Regions from separate parts of the Marinomonas phycocola genome, predicted to be linked through region 2. Evidence: predicted binding sites of a transcription regulator. Region 2 holds the regulator's gene; each other region holds the start of a gene.
The links. The regulator sigma-54, encoded in region 2, starts transcription at its own class of promoters, with help from an activator protein. The targets are predictions, from matches to a motif close to TGGCACNNNNNTTGCTNT.
Positions count from the first base shown of each region.

Region 1: glnK (P-II family nitrogen regulator) is a predicted target of sigma-54. The motif match lies at 3,029-3,046, and genes of this name have one in related genera.
Region 3: flgB (flagellar basal body rod protein FlgB) is a predicted target of sigma-54. The motif match lies at 2,496-2,513, and genes of this name have one in related genera.

Region 1 is NZ_JBLIXL010000009.1:120,479-128,189, forward strand. Features, by position in the region: gene ACMUMJ_RS08975 (GNAT family N-acetyltransferase) at 1-1,089, opposite strand, end outside; gene amtB (ammonium transporter AmtB) at 1,325-2,590, opposite strand; gene glnK (P-II family nitrogen regulator) at 2,630-2,968, opposite strand; gene ACMUMJ_RS08990 (accessory factor UbiK family protein) at 3,311-3,547, shown strand; gene ACMUMJ_RS08995 (M16 family metallopeptidase) at 3,641-6,475, shown strand; gene ACMUMJ_RS09000 (TIGR02450 family Trp-rich protein) at 6,493-6,708, opposite strand; gene ACMUMJ_RS09005 (YifB family Mg chelatase-like AAA ATPase) at 6,834-7,711, shown strand, end outside.
Region 2 is NZ_JBLIXL010000001.1:278,085-285,795, reverse strand. Features, by position in the region: gene ACMUMJ_RS01395 (calcium/sodium antiporter) at 1-358, shown strand, start outside; gene lptC (LPS export ABC transporter periplasmic protein LptC) at 391-951, shown strand; gene lptA (lipopolysaccharide transport periplasmic protein LptA) at 926-1,441, shown strand; gene lptB (LPS export ABC transporter ATP-binding protein) at 1,441-2,166, shown strand; gene ACMUMJ_RS01375 (RNA polymerase factor sigma-54) at 2,241-3,722, shown strand; gene ACMUMJ_RS01370 (PTS sugar transporter subunit IIA) at 3,740-4,195, shown strand; gene ACMUMJ_RS01365 (HPr family phosphocarrier protein) at 4,198-4,467, shown strand; gene mgtE (magnesium transporter) at 4,492-5,844, shown strand; gene yjgA (ribosome biogenesis factor YjgA) at 5,851-6,381, shown strand; gene ACMUMJ_RS01350 (carbon-nitrogen hydrolase family protein) at 6,421-7,248, opposite strand; gene ACMUMJ_RS01345 (YhdP family phospholipid transporter) at 7,255-7,711, opposite strand, start outside.
Region 3 is NZ_JBLIXL010000006.1:11,268-18,978, reverse strand. Features, by position in the region: gene flgA (flagellar basal body P-ring formation chaperone FlgA) at 1-344, opposite strand, end outside; gene ACMUMJ_RS06110 (chemotaxis protein CheV) at 490-1,422, shown strand; gene ACMUMJ_RS06105 (CheR family methyltransferase) at 1,479-2,306, shown strand; gene flgB (flagellar basal body rod protein FlgB) at 2,558-2,962, shown strand; gene flgC (flagellar basal body rod protein FlgC) at 2,965-3,414, shown strand; gene ACMUMJ_RS06090 (flagellar hook assembly protein FlgD) at 3,424-4,116, shown strand; gene ACMUMJ_RS06085 (flagellar hook protein FlgE) at 4,129-5,826, shown strand; gene flgF (flagellar basal-body rod protein FlgF) at 5,971-6,714, shown strand; gene flgG (flagellar basal-body rod protein FlgG) at 6,787-7,572, shown strand; gene flgH (flagellar basal body L-ring protein FlgH) at 7,592-7,711, shown strand, end outside.

The DNA.
Region 1 (7,711 bases), on a different contig from region 2:
GGTATTAAATACTTTTAGTTCGTTGCCGCCTTCGATAATCCAATCTTTGCGTTCATGAGGGGTAATATGGATTTTACGCTGTTCTTCAATGGTGCCGTCACGACGACATAAATAGCTGACATTGTATATGATTTCGTTTTCTAGCAATGGCATGGAACCCGTAATCACATTAATATTATAACCCACGGCTAATTTAGACATTTCTGTCTTAAAGCGCTCAGTAAAGCTGGCTAGAAAGCGTATGGCTTCTGTTTGGTTTTTTTGATTTGGGCTGAGGCCCATTAACGGTGCATTAAAAAACTCAGGGAAGATGGCAAAGTCGCTTTTATAATCAGAAACCGCATCGACAAAGTACTCAACTTGAGTTAGCAGCTCTTCAACACTGTTTACTTCACGCATCTGCCATTGAATTGCACCTGCGCGAACCAGCGTTTTACGCGACTCTATTACCGTAGTTTCAGGCTCAAAGAAGATGTTTTTCCACTCCAATAGAGTGGCATAACCTTGTGATTTTTCATCTTCAGGGAGGTATTTTCTCAGTAAGCGAGTAACTTGAAAATCATTTGACAATTGAAAGGTCAAAATAGGATCGTATAATTTACGTTCTCTAACTGCGTCTAAATATTCCACAGGAGACATTTGGTCTGAATGAGCATAATAATTTGGAATGCGCCCACCTGCTAAAATGGCTCTCAAATTGCGCTGGCGACATAATTCTTTACGGGCTTCATACAAACGTCTGCCTAAACGGTAACCTCGGTAATTGGGTGAGATAAGTACATCTAAGCCGTAGATCGTATCGCCATTCGCGTTATTAATGATATTTTCTTTTTGATCGATTAAATCATCGTAGGTATGTGGGTTACTAAAGCGCTGATAATCCACTTGGACGGATAAAGCGACACCGACAATTTGTTCATGGTCAATCAGGCAAATTTGACCTTCAGGAAAGTCTTTAATTAATTTTTCAATCGTATGAAATGGCCAAGAACCGCCGAGATCAGCATAAACTTGATCCATTAACGCTTTTAACTGGGGGTAATCTTCAATGGTGATGTTACGAATTTTAAGGTGTAAATCTTCTAACATAAAAAGCCCTGTTAATTAACGATTTAGTATTCATCGCTTTAGTAGATAAGAGTTGAATTCAGAATGGTGACAGCATATCGCATTAATACAGTGAGTTGTTAGTTCTGCATTAATAGCCGAATAGAAATAGAGAAATAGAAATAAATTTATAAAAATAGGTGCCTAAAAAAGCCCCCAGTCTTCAAAAAAAGAAAGGGGGCTTTTACATATCTGAACAGAGTAAGACTGTTAAATATTATTTTTTACCAAACTCTGGGTAAGCTTCCATACCACATTCAGAAAGGTCAACACCTTCGTACTCTTCTTCTTCCGTTACACGAAGACCCATGATTGCTTTGATAGCAGACCAAACAACCAAGCTTGCTAGGAATACCCATACAAAAATGGTTAATGCACCGGCAATTTGACCACCGAATGTTACGCCATCCTTTGTGAACGGTACGGCTAATAGGCCCCAAAGACCAACGACACCATGTACAGAGATTGCACCTACTGGATCATCGATCTTCAGCTTGTCTAATGTAAGGATAGAGAACACAACGATAACACCACCTACTGCACCGATTAAAGTGGCACCAAGCGCTGTTGGTGTCGATGGTTCCGCAGTGATTGCAACAAGGCCTGCAAGCGCACCATTTAATAGCATGGTTAAATCGGCTTTACCAAATAAGATACGACCTACAGCCAATGCTGCAATAGCCCCCCCTGCCGCTGCAGTATTGGTATTTAAGAACACCATCGCAACAGAGTTTGCATTGGCAATATCACCCAGTTTTAGAACTGAACCACCATTAAAGCCGAACCAACCCATCCAAAGGATAAAAGTACCAAGCGTTGCAAGAGGTAGATTTGCACCTGGGATGGCACGTACTTCACCGTTTGGACCGTATTTACCTTTACGAGCACCTAGTAGCAATACACCCGCAAGCGCTGCAGCAGCACCTGCCATATGTACAATACCGGAACCTGCAAAATCAGAGAATCCCATGTCCCCAAGGTTGTACATGCCAAAGACATCGTTACCACCCCAAGTCCAAGAGCCTTCTAGAGGGTAAATAACCGCGGTCATAACCACTGCAAAAATTAAGAATGACCAAAGTTTCATACGCTCAGCAACGGCACCAGAGACAATAGACATAGCGGTTGCAACGAAGACAACTTGGAAGAAGAAATCCGATGCGCCAGAGTAGATCGATCCACCTGTAAAACCATCTTCACGGCCAGAAAAATCACCTAGAGTCGAATTGACGTCCACTTCTTGAATACCAGATAAGAACCAAGTTTTGCCATACATGATGGCATAACCACAAACGAGGTACATGATGCAAGAGATTGCAAACAAGGCAACGTTTTTAGTGAGAATTTCCGTGGTATTTTTGCCGCGAACTAAGCCAGCTTCTAACATGGCAAATCCAGCTGCCATCCACATAACTAATGCACCACATACCAAGAAATAGAATGTATCCATGGCATATTGTAAATGAAATATTTGATCTTGCATGTTTAGCCCCCCTAAAGGCTGATAAAAATGGAGACCGTATTAAACGGCATCTTCACCTGTTTCCCCGGTACGAATACGAACGGCTTGTTCAAGATTTACGATAAAGATCTTACCGTCGCCAATTTTTCCGGTATTCGCTGAATTGGTAATAGCCTCAACAACTTGATCAGTCATACCGTCAGCAATGGCTAACTCGATTTTTACTTTAGGTAAGAAATCTACAACGTATTCAGCTCCACGGTATAATTCGGTATGTCCTTTTTGTCGACCAAAGCCTTTTACTTCCGTTACGGTTATACCTTGCACGCCAATTTCTGATAGCGCTTCTCTTACATCATCCAATTTAAATGGTTTGATGATTGCTGTTATAAGCTTCATATTCACAGTCTCCTTAAAAGTCTGTTTACAGTCGTAGTTGTCATTCTTCTATTAACCTAGCATTCAAGTAGTGTGCCAATAAGCTAAAAGTCAATGGGGACGGACTTCTCAGAGGTTTTTTTACTGTTTCTATATGAATTAAAAATGTACGTGCGCTTTTTTTGTGCGGCATCGTGGGGAGCGTTTGTGTTGTTGTGTTCTTTTTTGGTGCGGTTACGTTTGTGCTTGAAATTGAAGTTGTAGAAAAGGATTAAAAAACGCTTTTATCGATGTAATTAAACAGAATTCCTTATCCAGCTTGTGCTACTATTTAGGTAAATATTGACGTTGAGGTGATTCAAAATGATAGATCAATTTATTAAACAGTTTGGCCCTGGGTTAGAGCAAGCTGCAACTCAGTTTGGCAAACTTCCAATAGAAGAAATTCAACTGCAGTTACAGGAAATAGCCAAGACGACGTTAACTAAAATGGATTTAGTGACCCGTGAAGAATTTGAGATACAAGCAGCGATGTTGGTTAAGTATCGTGAGCGTTTGAATGCGCTAGAAGAAAAAGTTAAAAACATGGAGCAAAAATAAAATATTGTTTCTTGTTTTAAATTGACGATATAATTTAAAAGCTCATGAAGGGCTATTAATCATACGAAATTAATCATACGAAAGGACTCAACTGTGAATGCATTATCACGTTTGTTATTGCGGCTACCTCTGTATCTTGCTTTTTCTCGCAATCATCCAAATAAGAACCATGTCTCTTTAATAAAATGGTGCAGCATTGCTTTTGTTGGTATTTTAACAATGGCTTGCTCTGATTCGTCAGGTGTCTCTGATAAGACTCCTTATACAAAGAGCGACATTGAAACCTTTATTCTGGATAATGGGTTAAACGTTATCCTATGGAATAATGGTGATAAGGATGCCGATTTTAAACTGCTTATTAAAAGCGGCAGCTTACAAGAAGAAGAGGACCAGCTTGGCTACGCTCATTTTGTAGAGCACATGGTGTTTAATCAAACGACGCCGAATGGGAGCAATCCTGTACATAATAGTCTTGAAAAACTCGGTCTTAGGTTAGGCCGTCATGCTAATGCCTTCACGTATTTTTCCCATACAGATTACCATTTATATATTGAAGAAAACGATCCAGAAAAGACACAAATTGCGCTGGATTTACTCGCGAATTTTGCCACAAATACGCACTTTGATGAAGCCGAAGTAGAAAAAGAAAAACCCGTTATTATTGAAGAGTGGCGCCTGAAAGACACAGATCAAAAGTCTGTTGCATCGCAAATGATACACTCAAAAATTAAAAACAGCCGTTATGCTGAACGCTTTCCTATTGGCTCTTATGAAAGCATCAATAATGCTACCGCAGAGTCTCTAAATCGTTATTATCAAAGGCATTATCGAGCAGATAACGCTACCTTAATTGTCACCGGAAATGTGAATCATAACGCGATAAAAGAGAGCGTTGTCGCCTTATTTGGGCCATGGAAATCATTGAATAAAAGCACGACTAATGTTTTTGCACTGCCGAACTTAGATAACGAAGGTGCCGCTATTTATTCCGATGAAAGCATGGGAAAATACGTTCTAACACGTTCTCATACATTTGAAACTTCTCCTTATCTGACTGAAGAAGATGAGGTGGAGACCAATAAATTGACAGCGATTTTAGATATTTTGAACGACCGCATCAAGCATCGTTTAGTGGATACGCAAGGGAATGTGGAAAGCATAAAAGCTTATCTGGCGACAGAAGAGCTAGGCCGTATCGTATTAAGCTTTTCAGCGGCCACAAATTACGATGGCATTTCTCAAGCTGCGATTATCTTAACGGAAGAAATGGCTAGGCTGGCTAAATACGGTTTGTTAGAAAAAGAATGGCAGCATTGGACTGAGGAGCAAGCAACGAAAATTAAGGAACGGTTTGATTCGCCGCACTACCTTTCATTCATTGCATCCCGACATGTATTGAATAACGAATTAATGTTGAGTAAAAGTGATTATATTAAATTAATGGAAACCGCTCGGGCAGAAACCAGTTTAACAGACCTCCAGAGCATAGCCTCTACCTTTTTTCAGTTGCCTTTTTACACCACATTGGCTCATAAAGCGGGTCAGCCAGCACCGACAAAGAACACGTTAGTCAATTACTTTGATCATAACACCGATCATATTGTTCCAAATGTTGCTTTGCTTGATGAGCAAGAGTGGCCACTTGTAAAAGACGCGGGTCGTATCTTAAATAAAAAAACCTTGTCCAGTGGGGTGATGGAGTACCAGTTAAGCAATGGTATGCTGGTTCGATTTTACGAAACGAATTCCAGTGAGAGTAATGTCTTTATGAACCTTGTGGGGCTAGGCGGATTAGATGAAATGCCGGAGCAACACGTATTGGCTGCCCGTTTAGCCACCTCTGTAATGGGAGCCAGCGGTCTAAGAGATATGACAGGGCCAGAGTTAAACGAATGGCTATCTAATGAAGGTGTCGGGTTAAAAGTGCACTTTACTTTTAATTCTCGTGAACTGGAAATGGAATCTTCGATTGAAGATTTGGATGTGCTTTTACGGTTAATGCACATAGCGGTCACTGAAGTGAATGTTGATCCTAAAGTGTTCACCCATATTCAACAGTTGAATGTGGATCAGTTAGAACAGATGCAAAGCAACCCTGCTAATGAGTTTACAATAGCGTCTGAGTCCATTTTGACTCAAAACGACCCGGCATTTCGTCGTATGACAGTAGAAGAAGTATTGCAAGTCGATGCGGACAGTATGTCGAAAATCTATCAAACCTATTTCCAAGGATCACAAAACTACGTATTAACCATAGTCGGTGGTGTTAGCTCAGATTATCTTGAAACTTTGTTGGTTGATTACGTGGCGAATATCCCTCAAACAGAAGCTAAAAGAGCCACTCCTAGACCAAATCCAATCGCATCAGAGTCAACCGTTGTAGAGGGTCAGGGTTCAGGTCATAAATCGACGGGTGTAACCATCATTAAAACCATTGATAAAGAGGTATTTAATGACAGCTTTGCTCCTGCTATTTTCTGGTTAAAAGATCGAGTTAACAAAAGACTGTTTGATAGTATTCGAGAAGATCAGGGCTTGGTTTACTCTATTCAAGCCAATCTTGATGGCAATCATCCCGTTGCAAAATCTTATGTGCTGAGAGTGGACTTTGCTGCCGATCCAGTCAAAGTAAAATCCGTTATTCAGGCGGTTGGAAAGGTTTTAGAGGAAGTGGCGCTTGAAGTACCGACTCAATCAGAATTAGACACTTTTCTCTCCAAAGAGCGAAAAGCACATGAAGAAAAGATTCAAGAAGGTAAAACACTCTCTACGTTGTTAGCTGGAGTGGATTTCCATAAGGTTTCAATTGATACGATTTTTTCTGTGAATGACTTTATTGATGAAAAAGATGCTGAATCCACTCAAGAGCTTATGTCTGCATTCTTATCTGAGAACAGTATTGACACGACTTTTATTCTGAATCCTTAGAGACAATGGGCTGGTTATTATTTCCAGCCCATCTCCCACTTATCTTCTTGCTTGAAAACTTGCCATTCAAGTGTAAGCTGACGTTTACTAAAAACAGATTCTAAAACACAGTGAGTGATGAACCCTTCGTCATTCTCTATTAATTTAACCACAATAAAATGCTTTTCTTTGTTGATTGGATTGATCGCTGTCCATTTACTGAGTTGCAATTTTTTGGGGTTAATTTTTATCATGGTATCTTCATCATTCTTATTGTCAAAATTGTATAAGTTTTAATACGAAGACGTGTGGGTTTTGGTTCAGTTATTCTGTATCCTTAGAAAAATAATCTAAACAACAATTCGATCAAGGAGTGATCATGAGTTTAGCGACATTGTATTGCCGTGCCCGTGTGGGTATCGACTCCCCGTTAGTCACTGTTGAAACCCATATTTCCAGTGGGTTACCTGCATTAAACATTGTAGGGCTTCCAGAAGCCGCTGTACGTGAAGCGAAAGACCGGGTGCGTAGTGCGATTATTAATAGTCAATTTGAATACCCAACCCAACGAATTACCATCAATCTTGCGCCTGCGGATTTGCCTAAAGAAGGTGGGCGCTTTGATCTAGCGATTGCCATCAGCATTTTGTACGCTTCTGGACAATTAGGGGATGTTGATTTGGATAAATACGAGTTTATCGGTGAGTTGTCACTGGCGGGCGTGATTCGGTCTGTATCTGGGTTATTACCCTCCGCGGTTGCTTGTGCTAAACAGGGGAGGCAACTGATTCTTCCTAAAGACAATCAAGGTGAAGCTGCGTTAGTCGAAGCTGAACATTTATGTGCGGAGCATTTGACTCAAGTAACGGCTTTTTTATTGGGGTTAACAACACTGTCATCTTGTCTGACCACCGTAGAAGAAGGCCTAAACATTAACAACAAAGATATGGCGGATGTAAAAGGTCAACCACTGGCGCGGCGAGCATTAGAAGTGGCAGCAGCAGGTGGGCACAATCTGTTATTTATTGGACCTCCGGGAACGGGGAAGACCATGCTGGCGTCTCGATTACCAAGTATCATGCCATCCATGACGGAAGAGGAGTCTTTAGCGGTTGCTTCTGTTCAGTCAATTTCAGGAAGAAAAATGGGATCGGATTGGTTCTGGAAGCAACGACCATTTAGGTCTCCTCATCACAGTAGCTCGGCCGCGGCACTGGTAGGCGGTGGGTCGATTCCCAAGCCAGGTGAAATTTCGTT
Region 2 (7,711 bases):
ATTATTAATTGGCTTGACCATCATCGCTATTGGCACCAGTTTGCCTGAGCTGGCAGCATCAATAACCAGCGTAAGAAAAGGTCATCACGATATTGCAATCGGTAACATCCTTGGGTCCAACTTATTCAACCTTGCCACAGTACTTCCATTACCAGCAATTCTCGCTCCTGGAATTATCTCCAGCAGCATTTTAAACCGAGATTATTTATGGGTGCTTGGCACAACAACACTCTTTTGTTTGCTTATTATTTTGTTCAATACAAGAAAGCAATCAAGCATACCGAAATGGGTAGGAATTCCACTCATTGCAGGGTACGCATCGTATTTGTATATCCTTTATCAATCCAGCATTAGCTAACCAGAAACTCACGACAACCAAAAGGCTAGCAAATGAAAAAATGGCAACTCCTCTCCCTATTTATTGGTGGATTACTCTTGTTTTTTTTCGCTTTTTACATGGGACTTACACCTAAAAAATCCTTGATTGAAACTAGGGCACTCGATAGTGCCCCTGACTATTTCTTGATTGATGTAAACATTATGGCATTTGATCTCACAGGCAAACAAATTGAGACACTCAATGCAAAAGAGCTAAAACACTACAATAAATCAAACGAATCACATTTAGAAAAACCAGATTTAGCTCGATTTCAACAAGGAAAAAGTTGGATTGCAAAAAGTGACTTTGGCCTTATAAATGAATCAACTAAAGACATCATATTAAAAAGTAACAGTGAAATTATTCATACTGGAAAAACGGGTAATGCTATCCATTTAAACTCGGATAAAATAACCTATAACGAAACAAAGCAGCAGTTTCTTGCCTCAGGCAACTCAATCTTACAGTCAGGCGAAGGCGTCACTCAAGCTAACATAATTAGCGTGAACATTAATGACGAAAAAATATCATTAAGCGGAGAAGTAAATGGTCAATACACAACAGCTAAGTAAACAACTGATCGCACTCGCCATCTTAACTTCCAGCACTCTAACATTCGCGTTAGACAATGATTTACAGAGCCAGTTAAACATCGAAGCGGATACAGCCTATTTCGATCAAAAGACGGGAACTGCTATTTACGAGGGCAATGTCACTGTCAGTCAAGGCTCCATCTTAATTTCAGCAGACTACCTAAAAGTTACCAGCACACTTGATACAAAACAATTCAATCAACTTGATGCCACAGGCTCTCCTGCAAAATTCAGCCAGCAAATAGATGCCGATGGAAACAAGATAATCAGCCATGGAGATAAAATTCTTTATCGAACAGTAGACGCAATACTTGAACTGAATGGCCAAAGCTATGTAAATTTAAAAGGGGATGAAATAAAAGCCGACTTCATTCAGTACATGATTGATAAAGGCACTTTCACAGCTCGGAAAAATAACTCTGGCCGAGTTAATATGACCTTAACACCACAGACAAAAGAAGCACAATAATGGCATTACTAGAAGCAAAAAATCTTGCCAAAAGCTACAAGAAACGACCTGTGGTAATCGATGTTTCTCTCTCTGTCGAGTCAGGCCAAGCGGTTGGGCTCTTAGGGCCAAACGGAGCAGGTAAAACAACCTGTTTTTATATGATTGTTGGTATGGTAAAAAACGATGCAGGTGAAATTTTAATTGACAGAGAGCCTGTCACACACTTAGCAATGCACTCGCGAGCTCAAAAAGGCATTGGCTATCTTCCTCAAGAAGCATCCATATTTCGTAAAATGTCTGTAGAAGATAACATCCACGCTATTTTAGAAACAAGAAAGGATTTGAATACAAGTCAACGTAAAAAAGAACTTGAAAAGTTACTGGAAGAATTCCACATCACACACATCAAAAAAAACCTAGGAATGGCACTTTCTGGTGGAGAACGCCGACGAGCTGAAATTGCTAGAGCGTTGGCAACCAACCCAAAGTTCATTTTACTTGACGAGCCCTTCGCGGGCGTCGATCCTATTTCCGTTGGCGATATCAAACAAATAATTAGACAACTGCAAGATAGCGGCATTGGCGTACTCATTACAGACCATAATGTTAGGGAAACATTAGATATTTGCGATAAAGCCTACATAGTAGGAAATGGTCATATTATTGCATCTGGCGATGCAGAGACTATTATTAATAACGATCAAGTAAAAAAGGTTTATTTAGGAGAGAACTTCCGTCTTTAGTCTTTTAATTTTCCCTAAAAAGGGAGTACTATGCATAACTCGTTCCAACATAACCACACAAAAAGCGTTTCTATATGAAGCAGTCTCTACAATTGAAAATGGGTCAGCAACTGACCATGACACCACAGTTGCAGCAAGCAATACGCTTATTGCAACTTTCTACCATCGACTTACAACAAGAAATTCATGAATTCCTTGAATCGAACCCATTATTAGAAATTGATGATGAAGAAAATGCATCTGAATCTACTCAAAACGAATTAAACTCAGAATCGGATCAAAAAAAACAAGAAGACTTAAACCATCAAAATCAAGAAGAAGCCAAACTTGAATCTGAATGGACAGACAATATCCCTGAAGAGTTGTCTATCGATAGCTCTTGGGAAGATACATTTCAAAGCTCAGCAGCTGTTTCTGATTCTCAAAGTTTTGAAGGTGATTTTGACTTCGAAAGTCGAAACTCTGCTGCGGAAAGTATACAAGACCATCTAATCTGGCAATTAAATCTCACAACAATGTCAGATAGAGACCTTGAAATAGCTTATTCTTTTATAGAAAGCGTGCAACCTGATGGCTACCTGAGCACACCTATTAATGAAATATGGGTGTCCTTACAAGAGCACATTGACGATCTGGAAGAAGACGAGATTCTTGCTGTCCAACACAGACTTCAGCGCTTTGATCCTATTGGGGTATGCTCTGTTGATTTAAGAGAGTGTTTATTAGTTCAGCTAGAAGCTTACTCAGCACACCCTCTATACAAAAACACCCGTCTGGTTGTTGATCAGTACTTACACCTTTTAGGAAACAGAGACTTTGCTCAGCTTTGCCGACGAGCAAAACTCAAAGAAGACACCTTAAAAGAAGTCATTCAACTTATTCAACAACTCAATCCACGCCCAGGAAGCCTGATCGACGTAGATGATACAGATTATGTCATTCCGGATGTATCGGTGAAAAAGAAAAATGGTGTGTGGCAAGTAGAACTCAATAATGATGCATTGCCTCCAGTGAAAATCAATAAAGCCTATTCCACTATTGCGAGCACACTCAAAAACACCGAAGATGCAACGTACATAAAAAACTCCTTACAAGAAGCCAAGTGGTTTATTAAAAGCCTTCAAAGCCGAAATGAAACACTGTTAAAGGTAGCGAGTTGCATCGTAAAAAAACAAATAGACTTTTTTGAACTCGGTGAAGAAGCAATGAAGCCAATGGTTTTACATGATGTTGCCGAGGAAGTCGGCATGCATGAATCCACGATTTCCCGAGTTACAACACAAAAATACATGCATACACCAAAAGGAATCTTCGAGCTAAAATACTTTTTCTCTAGCCATGTAAACACCGCATCAGGTGATGGATGCTCATCAACAGCAATTAGAGCAATGATTAAAAAACTGGTTGCGGATGAACCCGCAAAAAAACCGTTAAGCGACAATAAATTAGCCACTATACTGGAAGAACAAGGCATAAATGTAGCAAGACGAACTGTTGCAAAATACAGAGAAGCAATGAATATTCCACCATCAAATGAAAGAAAACGTTTAGTTTAATTTTGGATTAAAGACTCATGTCACTTATCACTATGTTAAAACCGGAACTTGTTCTGGCAAAACAAAATATAGTTAGTAAAAAGCGAGCCCTAGAAAGCATCGCCAACGCGGTATCCGATAGATTGCATTGCGATAAAAATGCCATATACAGCGGTTTATTATCAAGAGAGAAACTCGGAAGCACAGGCATTGGCGAGGGCATTGCCATCCCCCATTGCCGTTTAGAATCCGCTAACCATGCTGCTATTTTAATCATGTCTTTGGAAAGTCCTATTGATTTCGACTCTATTGACCGTAAACCAGTAGATTTAATTTTCGCACTAATTGTGCCTCCGAATGAGTGCGATGCACATCTTTCGACACTTGCACAAATTGCGCAGTTGGCCCAATCTCCTAATGGCTTAAACTCATTAAGAGAAACACAAACCAATGAATCATTATTTGTAGCGTTCGAAAAATTACTACAAGGATAATTATGCAAGAACAATCTATTACTATCATCAATAAGTTAGGCTTGCATGCTAGAGCGGCAGGTAAACTAGTAGAAACAACGTCTCGGTTTGGTTGCGACATTACCATTGAAAAAGACGGTCGCAATGTCGACGGAAAAAGCATTATGGCAATGATGATGTTAGCGGCAGGCAAAGGAACTGAGATTACGATTAAAGCCAATGGTGACGATGAAGATAATGCATTGGTAGCGATCATTGATCTTATCAACAATCGTTTTGGTGAAGAAGAGTAGATTTTTACCTAAGAAAAAGAAAACATGTCTAAGCAAGAAACTTTAAAGCATTTAAAAACCGTTACAGCGTCTTTAGAAGCTGGCACTACTTCTCAGATACGTTATCTACTTAATGGCGCACTTCCTGCTCAGGATGTAGCTCGCCTATTAGAATCCTCTCCTCCAAAAGAAAGGCAACTTCTCTGGGACTTTGTCGATGATGAAAATGAAGGAGAAATCCTACAGTATTTAACAGAAGACGTTAGTATCCCCTTTTTAAAAAAAATGGATACCAAACAACTTCTCGCTGTATCAGAAAAGTTTGAAACCGATGATCTTGCAGACATTCTTCAACACCTACCAGAAACCATTGTTACAGAAGTGCTGGCATCCATGTCAGCACAAGACCGCTCTAGAGTCGAAACACTATTAAGCTATCCAGAAGACTCTGCCGGCGGCTTAATGAATACCGATACGATAACAATCCGCCCCAACATTACCGTAGACATTGCCTTTCGCTTCTTAAGAAGACACAACAAACTCCCAGACATGACGGACAATTTATTAGTCGTAAGTCGGTCTGATCGATTTTTAGGAACACTTCCACTCACTAAATTACTTGTCGCAGACATTAACTCAACCATTCGTGAAATAATGGATACGGAAACAACCATTATTACAGCCAATACTTCATCAAGCGAAGTCGCCCAACTATTCGAAAAATTAGATTTAGTCTCAGCTCCAGTAATCGATGAAAAGAACGGTAAACTATTAGGCCGAATAACAATAGATGACGTAGTTGACGTTATACGAGACGAAGCAGAGCACTCCATGCTAAGCATGGCAGGTCTTGATGATGACGAAGACACCTTCGCCCCTGTAATGAAAACAACCAGACGAAGAGCCGTTTGGCTAGGCATTAACTTAATTACCGCATTTATTGCCTCTTATGTTATAGGCCTTTTTCAAGGCACATTAGACCAAGTCGTTGCCCTAGCCATCCTGATGCCCATTGTTGCCAGTATGGGGGGTATCGCTGGCTCACAAGTTCTTACATTAGTGATACGGGGGATCGCATTAGGACAGATTGGATCGACAAATACACGTTGGTTATTAAACAGAGAAATCATTGTTGGCGTGCTAAATGGCATACTCTGGGCCACAGTTGTAGCCATATTAACTGCATTCTGGTTTGACAACTTCAAGATAGCCTATATTATAGCTGGCGCAATCATTATTAACCTTTTGTTTGCCGCTATGACAGGTACACTTTTGCCAATAGCATTGAATCGCCTTGGAATTGACCCAGCCCTTGCAGGAAGCGTGATCTTAACCACAATAACAGATGTAGTGGGATTCCTTTCCTTTCTTGGATTAGCAACAATATTTCTTATTTAGGTTAACATGACAGAATTCGAACAGTTAGAAGACGACGAAAACTACAAAAGTAAAACTCAGATAAAAAGAGAAGTAGAAGCCTTACAAGTAATTGGTACTAAATTACTTGCTTTGAGTAAACAGCAACAGTTAAAAGTTGAGATGTCAGAAACATTGCGTGCAGCTCTTTTAGAGGCCACTCGAATAAAACAACGAGAAGCAATGCGCAGACACATGCAATACATTGGTCGCATTATGCGCAATGAAGATCATGAAGCTATTGCAGCAAGAATTGCTTTGTTTGACAGCTCATCAGCCGCTCATAACAAATTATTTCACTCTTTAGAAAGTCAAAGGGATTCTTTAATTGGAGAAAATAGCGCGACTGAAGTGCAAAAATATTTAAAAGAAAACCCAAGCATCGATATTCAGCACTTTAGACAGCTTGTTAGACAGTCAATAAAGGAACTTGCTGAAGGTAAAAAAACATCTGCTCGCAAAAAACTGTTTAAATATCTGCGTGAAATAAAAGAAACAAAATTAGGTATTAATCTGTAAACGCATTTAAATATCACTAGGAATGTACTTACGAGATAGTTAAATAAAACGTCTATGTTCTAACACTGGCATAGACGTTTTGCATTCTAAAATACGATTCGTATCTATCTCAACATACAAGTTATCTGGGACATTCTCTAATTGTCCAAGATTCTCTCCCCAGGGCGAATAACACACACTATGACCATAAGTTTGTCTAATTTTTGTATGATAACCGCATTGGTTCACCCCTAACAAAAACACTTGATTTTCTATCGCTCGTGATTGCAATAAAACGTCCCAATGGGCCTCACCCGTCACATAAGTAAATGCCGCAGGAACCACTATTAACTCAGCCCCCATTTCAACCAAGATGCGAAATAACTCAGGGAAGCGCAAGTCATAGCAAATAGACAAACCTACTTTTACCCCATCAACATCGATTACAACGGGCGTTAGATCCCCCGGCTCAATAAAATCAGATTCTTTATACTTCCCTACACCATCAGAGACATTGACATCAAACAGATGAATCTTGTCATAACGTGCACACAAACCAGAAATAGGGGAAAAAACCAAACAAGACTGCCTTACTCTTTTTCCTTGCACAACACTGCCATTAGGCCTTGCTAAAGAAGGGTGTGAGCCGAGAATAATCCAAACAGAGTTCTGTTGAGATAACGCGGTTAACGTTGCATAAATTTCATCTTGAACCTGCTCTTGCTCAACCAGTACCCTCATGTTCTTCCCATCAAACAAGAGTGCATTTTCAGGTAAAACAATTAATTGAGAGCCCGCTTCAACGGCATTGATAATACGTAATTTAATTTCAGCTAAATTCGTCCTCCAATCTGAACCACTGGTCAATTGAACTGCACATAACTTCATTTTAAATTACCTTTGTATTGGTTGATACTTGATTGTTTTTATCTCGGGATCATCAAAAGAGCCTTTTACTTCATACTGAACACTGGTCACTTTCGACAGCTGATCTCCTATCAACTTATCTGTAATAAATAACAACCCAGCCACTTGTGGTGCACCCAAAAGAAGACCTGCAATGGGTAAACTGTTGCCCAATGGAAAACTCGCTGTAAGCCTTTCATCAAGAGTCTCAGTTATCAAGTTTGCCTCACCCGCAAGAACAAACTCTGCGGTTGGAGAGCTAATCTCTATTGGCGATGCTGTATTTACAATACCATCTTTTAAAGAGAGCCCTCCTTTAAAAGTGTCGTATGTCAAACCTGGTTCATACACATCCGTAAAATCAAGAGCAAGTCGACGGGCTAACGCATTAATATTAAAAATGCCCAATGCTTTCAAAAATGGAGGCAAGCGATCAATTTGAGTA
Region 3 (7,711 bases), on a different contig from region 2:
ATGGGTGTAATTGCGGTGTAAGCGCTCAATAATATTTGTTGATTCACTGGAATAAAAATTTTCCATGTTGGTGTAATGCATTGAACTGTGTATGTCGTTCTTTTTTGAGCGTCACGGCGAGAATTAGAAATGGACAGTTTGTCTTTTGGACAACTTGGCAAGTAGCTAAAATTCGCTCGGTTTCCTAATTCAATATGTATTTCTGCCTTAGGATAAAGCGTGGCTAAACGAGGTTTTTCATTTTGTTCAATGAAATTAATAATATAGTCTTGAAGATTGGTTGCATGACAAACAGAAGGCAAAGTGCATAGTATTAATGCTCGAAAAAATAGATTTTTATTCATAATAGATAAATATCTCGCGATTTTGACTCTAAGCTTGCATAAGGTATTAGTAAAATAACAAATATCACTCTATGATTGGGTGATATTTACATATTTTTTTGAGGTTCGCCTTGGCGACATAGTAAGGTTCATAGGAGATTTAGTTATGGCCGGAGTTCTCGATACAGTTAACCAGCGTACTCAACTTGTTGGTGAGAACCGTCTGGAGTTGTTGTTGTTTCGTTTGAATGGGAAGCAAATATACGGAATTAACGTTTTTAAAGTAAAAGAAGTGTTGCAGTGTCCAAAGCTGACAACGATGCCTCACAGTAGTCCTGTAGTTCGAGGTGTTGCCCATATTCGTGGAGGCACAATCCCGATACTTGATCTAGGCCTTGCTACGGGTGATCGACCAATTGAAAATATAAGCGAATGCTTTGTCATCATTACAGAATACAATCGTCGAATTCAGGGTTTTTTGGTCAAAGGAGTCGAACGAATTGTTAACATGAATTGGAGCGATATTCAGCCACCTCCAAAAGGATTGTCTCATGATAATTATTTGACCGCTGTTTGTCAGGTTGAAAAAGAGATGGTAGAAATTATTGATGTTGAGCAAATTCTTTCTGAAGTAGCACCGACAAAACAAGACATCTCTGTGGGAATTGTCACAGACTCGGTGCAGGAAAATGCGAAACAGTACCATATTCTTATTGTTGATGATTCGAGTGTGGCTCGTAAACAAATCAAACGATGCATGGAAGACGTTGGTTTTGCAACGACTGTGTTGTGTGATGGTCGTGAGGCTCTAGAGTATCTTTTGAGTATTGCTGATGAAGGCGGTGATGTAACCACAGAGTTTTCAATGATTATATCAGATATCGAAATGCCTGAAATGGATGGTTACACTTTAACTACTCAAATACGGAATGACAGTAGATTGAGTGATCTATTTATTCTTTTACACACTTCATTAAGTGGTGTGTTTAATGAGGCTATGGTGAAAAAGGTGGGTGCCGATGGTTTCCTTGCGAAATTCCAGCCTGATGAGTTAGCTCGTTTAGCAATAGAAACCGTACAGGCAAAAGAGCCTGAATAGTTCGGCGGTTATAGAGCACTTACTTAACCTGATTAGTATGCTTATTTGGAGCAATAATGTTGAGCAGTACAGACGTAATAACGCCACAGGGGTATGCAAAGTTTCAGCAATACTTAGAAAAAGTATGTGGCATTATGTTGAGTGATAATAAACAATACTTAGTTGCCAGTCGGTTAGGTAAGCTGCTAGAAAGAGAAGAAATTGATAGGTTAGAAGATCTAGTTTCATTATTGGAAAGAAGTGATGGGGCATTAGAAGAAGAAGTGATTAATGCCATGACAACGAATGAGACTTTGTGGTTTCGTGATATTCATCCTTTTAAGATATTGAAAGAAAAAATTCTACCGGAGTTTTCTAGTCACCCTCTTAGGATTTGGTCTGCCGCGTCATCAACTGGACAAGAGCCATACTCAATAAGTATGGTAATCGATGAATATAAGTCCTCGTGTCCAGGTAAGTTAAGATCGGGTGAGAAAATTATAGCTACAGACATTTGTACTAATATTTTGGAGCATGCTAAACAAGCTGAATACGACAGTCTTGCAATTGTTCGTGGTCTCAGTGATGATTTGAAAAAACGCTACTTTGATAAATTAGATTCTGGATCATGGAAAATAAAAGCGCCTATACGTAGTCGTGTTGATTTTCGTTATTTGAACCTTATTGATTCATATTCAAGCCTAGGGAAGTTCGATGTTATTTTCTGTCGAAACGTTCTTATTTATTTTTCCCCTAACTTGAAGCTGGATATATTGACCAGAATGCATAAATCACTTAATCCTGGTGGGTATTTGTTTTTAGGGGGGTCGGAAGCGTTAAGTGGTCTGTCTTCTATGTTTGAAATTGTTCAGTGCCACCCTGGTATTGTCTATCGTGTTAAATGAATTGTATAAAGGACCTTCTTTAGCGGGTCGGTCCTGTTTTTATCTTCTGGTTTTCTTTTCTTTAGTGTTTTAGCTAATTACCTTCTTAATACTCCTTTTTTGTTTTTGCCTTTGTTGTTTTATTGCCGCTTTTTGCCGTCTCTGTTTTCTATTTCTTCTATCTTATTGATATTCAATGTTTTATTTTTTTGGCATCCATTTTGCTTAGTTTCTATTAGGGTTATTAATTGTTTGATTTTTGGGGTGTGTAGATGGCGATTACATTTGAAGGTGCGCTTGCAGGGCATGATAAAGCGTTGTTATTTCGAAGTGCTCGCTCTGCTGTATTGGCGAATAATATAGCCAATTCAGATACACCTAATTATAAAGCTCGTGATATTAGTTTTGAGTCAATGATGAGTCAATCTATGCGCAGTCAATTATCAATGGACGTAACGAATGAAAAGCATCTTTCTCAGACCTCAGGATTTACTTCTATTGATGCGGACGCTCTTTTGTATCGTACGCCTAGTCAGCCATCTTTGGATGGTAATACGGTTGATATGCAAAGAGAGCAAGCTGAGTTTGCTCAAAACTCTTTGCAGTTCGATACTAGTTTTTTGTTTCTGGATCGAAAAATTAGCGGTATGAAAAAAGCTCTATCAGGAGGGCGTTAGTAATGTCTTTAAATAATATTTTTGCCATTGCTGGGTCGGCAATGAGTGCTCAGTCTGTTCGTCTAAATACAGTAGCAAGTAATATTGCGAACGTGGACAGTGTTTCAAGCTCTGTCGATCAGACGTATCGTGCTCGTAAGCCTGTTTTCGCTGAAATGTTTGATGAGTCTATGAAGTCTCATGGTTGGAACAATGTAAATGATGATGGGATGGGTGCTGGGATTGGGGTGCAAATAAAGGGTATTGTTGAATCTGACGCCCCTTTGCAGCCTAGATATGAGCCTGATCATCCTATGGCAAATGAAACGGGTTTTGTTTTTTACCCGAATGTAAATCCAGTCGAAGAGATGGCGGATATGATGTCGGCTTCTCGGTCTTTTCAGACGAATGTTGAGATTATGAATTCGGCTAAAAGCATGATGCAGAAAGTCTTGACACTTGGTCAGTCTTAGGGGTGATGTATGTCTGAAATAAACAGTGGTTTTAGTAGTTTAATTGCTCAATATGGCACCGATAAAGCTAAGAAAAGCTCTGGGGTAGATGAGCAAACTGCAGTTGAAAAAGCGAACATTGGGGATCAAGATGTCTTTATGACTCTTTATATTGAGCAGCTAAAAAATCAAGACCCTACTGCTCCTCAAGATACAAATGACATGGTTGCTCAAATGTCTCAATTTAATCAGGTTGAGCAGTTGACGACCATTTCAACGCGTATCGAAGCTATGGCTGCGTCTTTAACATCCAGTCAGGCTCTTGGAGCGTCAACGCTGGTGGGTAAATCTGTGTTTGTGGCTCAGAATTCGGCAGAGCTTGTTGAGGGTGGTGATGTTTCTTTGAGAGTGGGCATACCTGACGATGTTCAGGGGACCACCTTGAAAATATCTAATGCAGATGGGAGTGTGGTTAATGAGTTTGAACTAACCTCAAAAGAATTTAAATGGGATGGTAGAGATAAGGATGGCAATTCATTGCCGTCTGGCAATTATACTTTCTCAGCAACTGGAAAAACGTTTGATGGTGATACTTTGGATTTAAGTACTCTGCTCCCTGCGCGAATTCAGGGGGTCACAATTAATGGTGCGAATGGCACTGAGCTTAATGTAGCTGGTCATGGCAAAATTAGCCTGACAGGTGGATTGGAAATAATAGGTTAATCGGAGGGCGTTATGGGATTTAATACAGCACTTTCAGGTATCAAGGCTTCTGCAGATTTTTTGAGCGCTACAGGTAATAACATTGCAAACTCCGATACAACTGGCTTTAAGCGTTCCCGAGTGGAGTTTGGTGATCTTTATAATACCAGTGTGGTTGGTGCAGGGAGCAATAATGCCATTGGTTCGGGTGTCAGTGTCAATAATGTGGCTCAGCAATTTGCCCCGGGTAATATTTCGGATACAGGTAGTAACCTAGATTTGGCAGTTGATGGGAATGGCTTTTTTGTTTTGGATGAAGGTGGTACTCAGATATACACTCGGGCTGGTGACTTTAAGTTGGACGAAGAGGGTTTCTTGGTTACTAATGATGGCGCGAATGTACAAGGTTATAATGCTGTAGATGGTATTGTCGGGGGTAATCTTGAGGATCTTATTGTACCAACAGAGCGTATTGCGCCGCAGGCTACTGCTGAGGTGGCTATTGAGGTCCAGTTGGATTTTAGATCGGATGATGTGCCTGCGTTTATAGTTGATGTATTCGATCCGACTGATCCTGAAACGTTTAATTATACTCAAACACAGACAGTTGCTGATGGTCAGGTTCCACCGCAAAATCATATAGTCACTTATTATTATGCTAAATCAGAGTTGCCGAACACGTATCAGGTGTACGCGACGGTTGATGGTTCTCCGACTGATGATAGTGGAGCGGAATGGCTTACGGATCAATTTATTACTTTTAATGGTGAGGATGGCTATCGAGATGCTCTTGGGGTGGTACAGCCTGGTGGGTCTCAGGTTCTTTATTCTGGCACAAATTTACCTCAGGTTTCAGATGTTGCTGCTCTGAATCAGGCGAATTTTTCCTTGGCAGGTAATTTAAATGGTATCGCCATTGCTGATTCCTTGGTTGTTGCAAATGTGATTGAACCATCGAATGTTAGTAGGAATGCTTTCGATCCAGCTGATCCTTCAAGTTACAATTATGGAAATACAAAAAATATTTATGATGCTTTAGGAGATGTCCATACGCTTGGTTATTATTTTATTCAGCAAGGCGAAGCAAACACGTATGAACTAAAAGTAACGGTTGATGGAAGGCAAACGTTTAATGACCCCGTTACAGGGCTTCCAACTCGTTTTGTACCTGAAGATACTGTGGTAACGTTTGATGTGTCGGGTAATTTGTCGGGAACGTTTGAAGGGTTTCCACCATTTGCAATATCGTCTCCTGTTCAGCTTTCTATTACAGGTTTTGATCCTACTGATCCAACTGCAGAGATTCCTGTGGATCTGACTGGTTCAACTCAATATGCATTGGACAGTAATGATGAATTTGAGCAGGATGGTTTTGCTGCGGGTGAGTTGCAAGGAGTGTCTTTTGATGAGGACGGTTCTTTGTTGGCAACTTATACTAATCAACAAACTGCAATTTTGGGGCAAGTGGCTTTGGCAACGTTTGACAATACAGATGGCTTAAGTCCTGTGGGGAATACGGCGTGGGCGGCAAGCTCTAGCTCTGGGGCGGCAAACGTTGGCCGAGCGAACACTGGGACGCTTGGTAGTATTCGAGGCGGTGCTCTTGAGGAGTCGAATGTGGACTTAACTTCTGAATTGGTTGCGTTGATCGAAGCTCAAAGGAACTATCAGGCAAACTCGAAAACCCTAGAGACAGAAAACACGGTAACTCAGACGATTATTAACTTATAATGATTATTTAGATCGATTTTTTAATTGATCTTCTTTAGCTTGATGTCGTTCTATGTGCATTAATAAGCTACCTTTCTAAAAGAATCTATACTGGCATACTTATTGTATTGTCTGTATAGATTCTTTTTTTTGAGGGTATGTTGAATGGATAGAGCACTCTACCTTGCCATGAGCGGTGGCAAACAGACTATGCACGCTCAAACGGTCCATGCTAATAATTTGGCAAATGTCAGTACAACAGGTTTTCGTTCTGATTTTGAACAAGCGCGTTCAATGCAAATTAATGGCGAGCACTTTCCTTCTCGTGTGTATGCAATGACAGAAAATCCTGGTACGCGTTTTGAATCGGGTGGATTGATTCAAACAGATCGTAATCTGGATATAGCCATCCAAGATAAAGGTTTTATTACCGTTCAAGATGAATTAGGGCGTGAGTCTTATACTCGTGCGGGTAACCTTCAAATTACATCCTCTGGCCAACTTGTAACCGCAACAGGATTGCCTGTTATGGGGAATGATGGGCCAATTTTTCTGCCTCCTCTAGATCAGATTAATTTTGGTGATGACGGTACGATTTCGATTGTTCCTCAGGGTGGAACCTTGGCTGAAATTGCTGTGATTAATCAAGTTAAACTGGTTTCTCCGGATACAAAGCAATTGGAAAAGGGGAGCAGTGGTTTGATATATGGGAAGGATGGTCAAGTATTTGATCAGAGCCCTGATGCAAAAATAATATCGGGGTTTATCGAAGGCAGTAATGTTAATGCGGTTGAAGAGATGACTCATATAATGAATTTATCTCGGCGTTTTGAGCTTAATATCAAAGTTATGGATACGGTTAGAAATAATGAAAATGCTGCGGCACGCATATTGCAGCGTAATGGTTAAAATAGCAGCAAAATAAGCACAAAATAAATTATCGCCGTATTGTTTTAGATAAATTAATAAGAAGGTAATAGTATGCATTCAGCGCTCTGGATTAGTAGAACAGGCTTAAGTGCAATGGATAAGCAATTGTCTGTTGTTTCAAATAACTTGGCAAACATATCTACTGTTGGCTTTAAGAAAGATAGGGCTGTATTTGAAGATCTTTTGTACCATACGGTGAGACAACCTGGAGGATTAAGTTCTCAAAACAATGAGTTGCCGTCGGGTTTGCAGATTGGGTCAGGTGTGCGAGTCACAGCGACGCAGAAAGATTTTTCAGAAGGTGACTATAATGTGACTGATCGTCAGCTTGATGTTGCAATTCAAGGTGACGGCTTTTTTCAAGTTTTGCAACCTGACGGAACTGTTGGTTATACAAGAGATGGTAGTTTTCAGTTAAACAGTGATGGGCAAATTGTTACTCCGAATGGTTTACTGCTTGAGCCTGCTGTGACGATTGATCCAGACGTAGTTGAGATTACTATAGGTGATGATGGCGTTGTTTCGGTGTTAAGAGCGGGTCAAACTGATACGGAAGAAGTTGGAGCGATAAATATTGCAGGCTTTATCAATTCATCGGGCCTTACTGCTATTGGTCAAAACTTATTTACCGAAACCAATGCCAGTGGTGCGCCGATTGTTGGTGTTCCTGGAGAGGATTCATTGGGGGGGCTGCGACAAGGGATGTTGGAAGCATCTAACGTGAATTCTGTTGAAGAACTGGTTAATTTGATAACAACTCAAAGAGCGTACGAAATGAATTCTAAAGTAATTTCGACGGCAGACTCTATGCTTGGTTTTGTTACTCAGCAGCTCTAAGGTGAGATTAGGTGGTATTATGAAACTGTTTACGTTAACTGTTTTTATGGTGTTTTTAGTTGGTTGTGCTGTCGTAGAACCCACCCCAACATCAGATGATCCATTTTATGCGCCAGTTATTCAGGAGCGTATTCAGGCG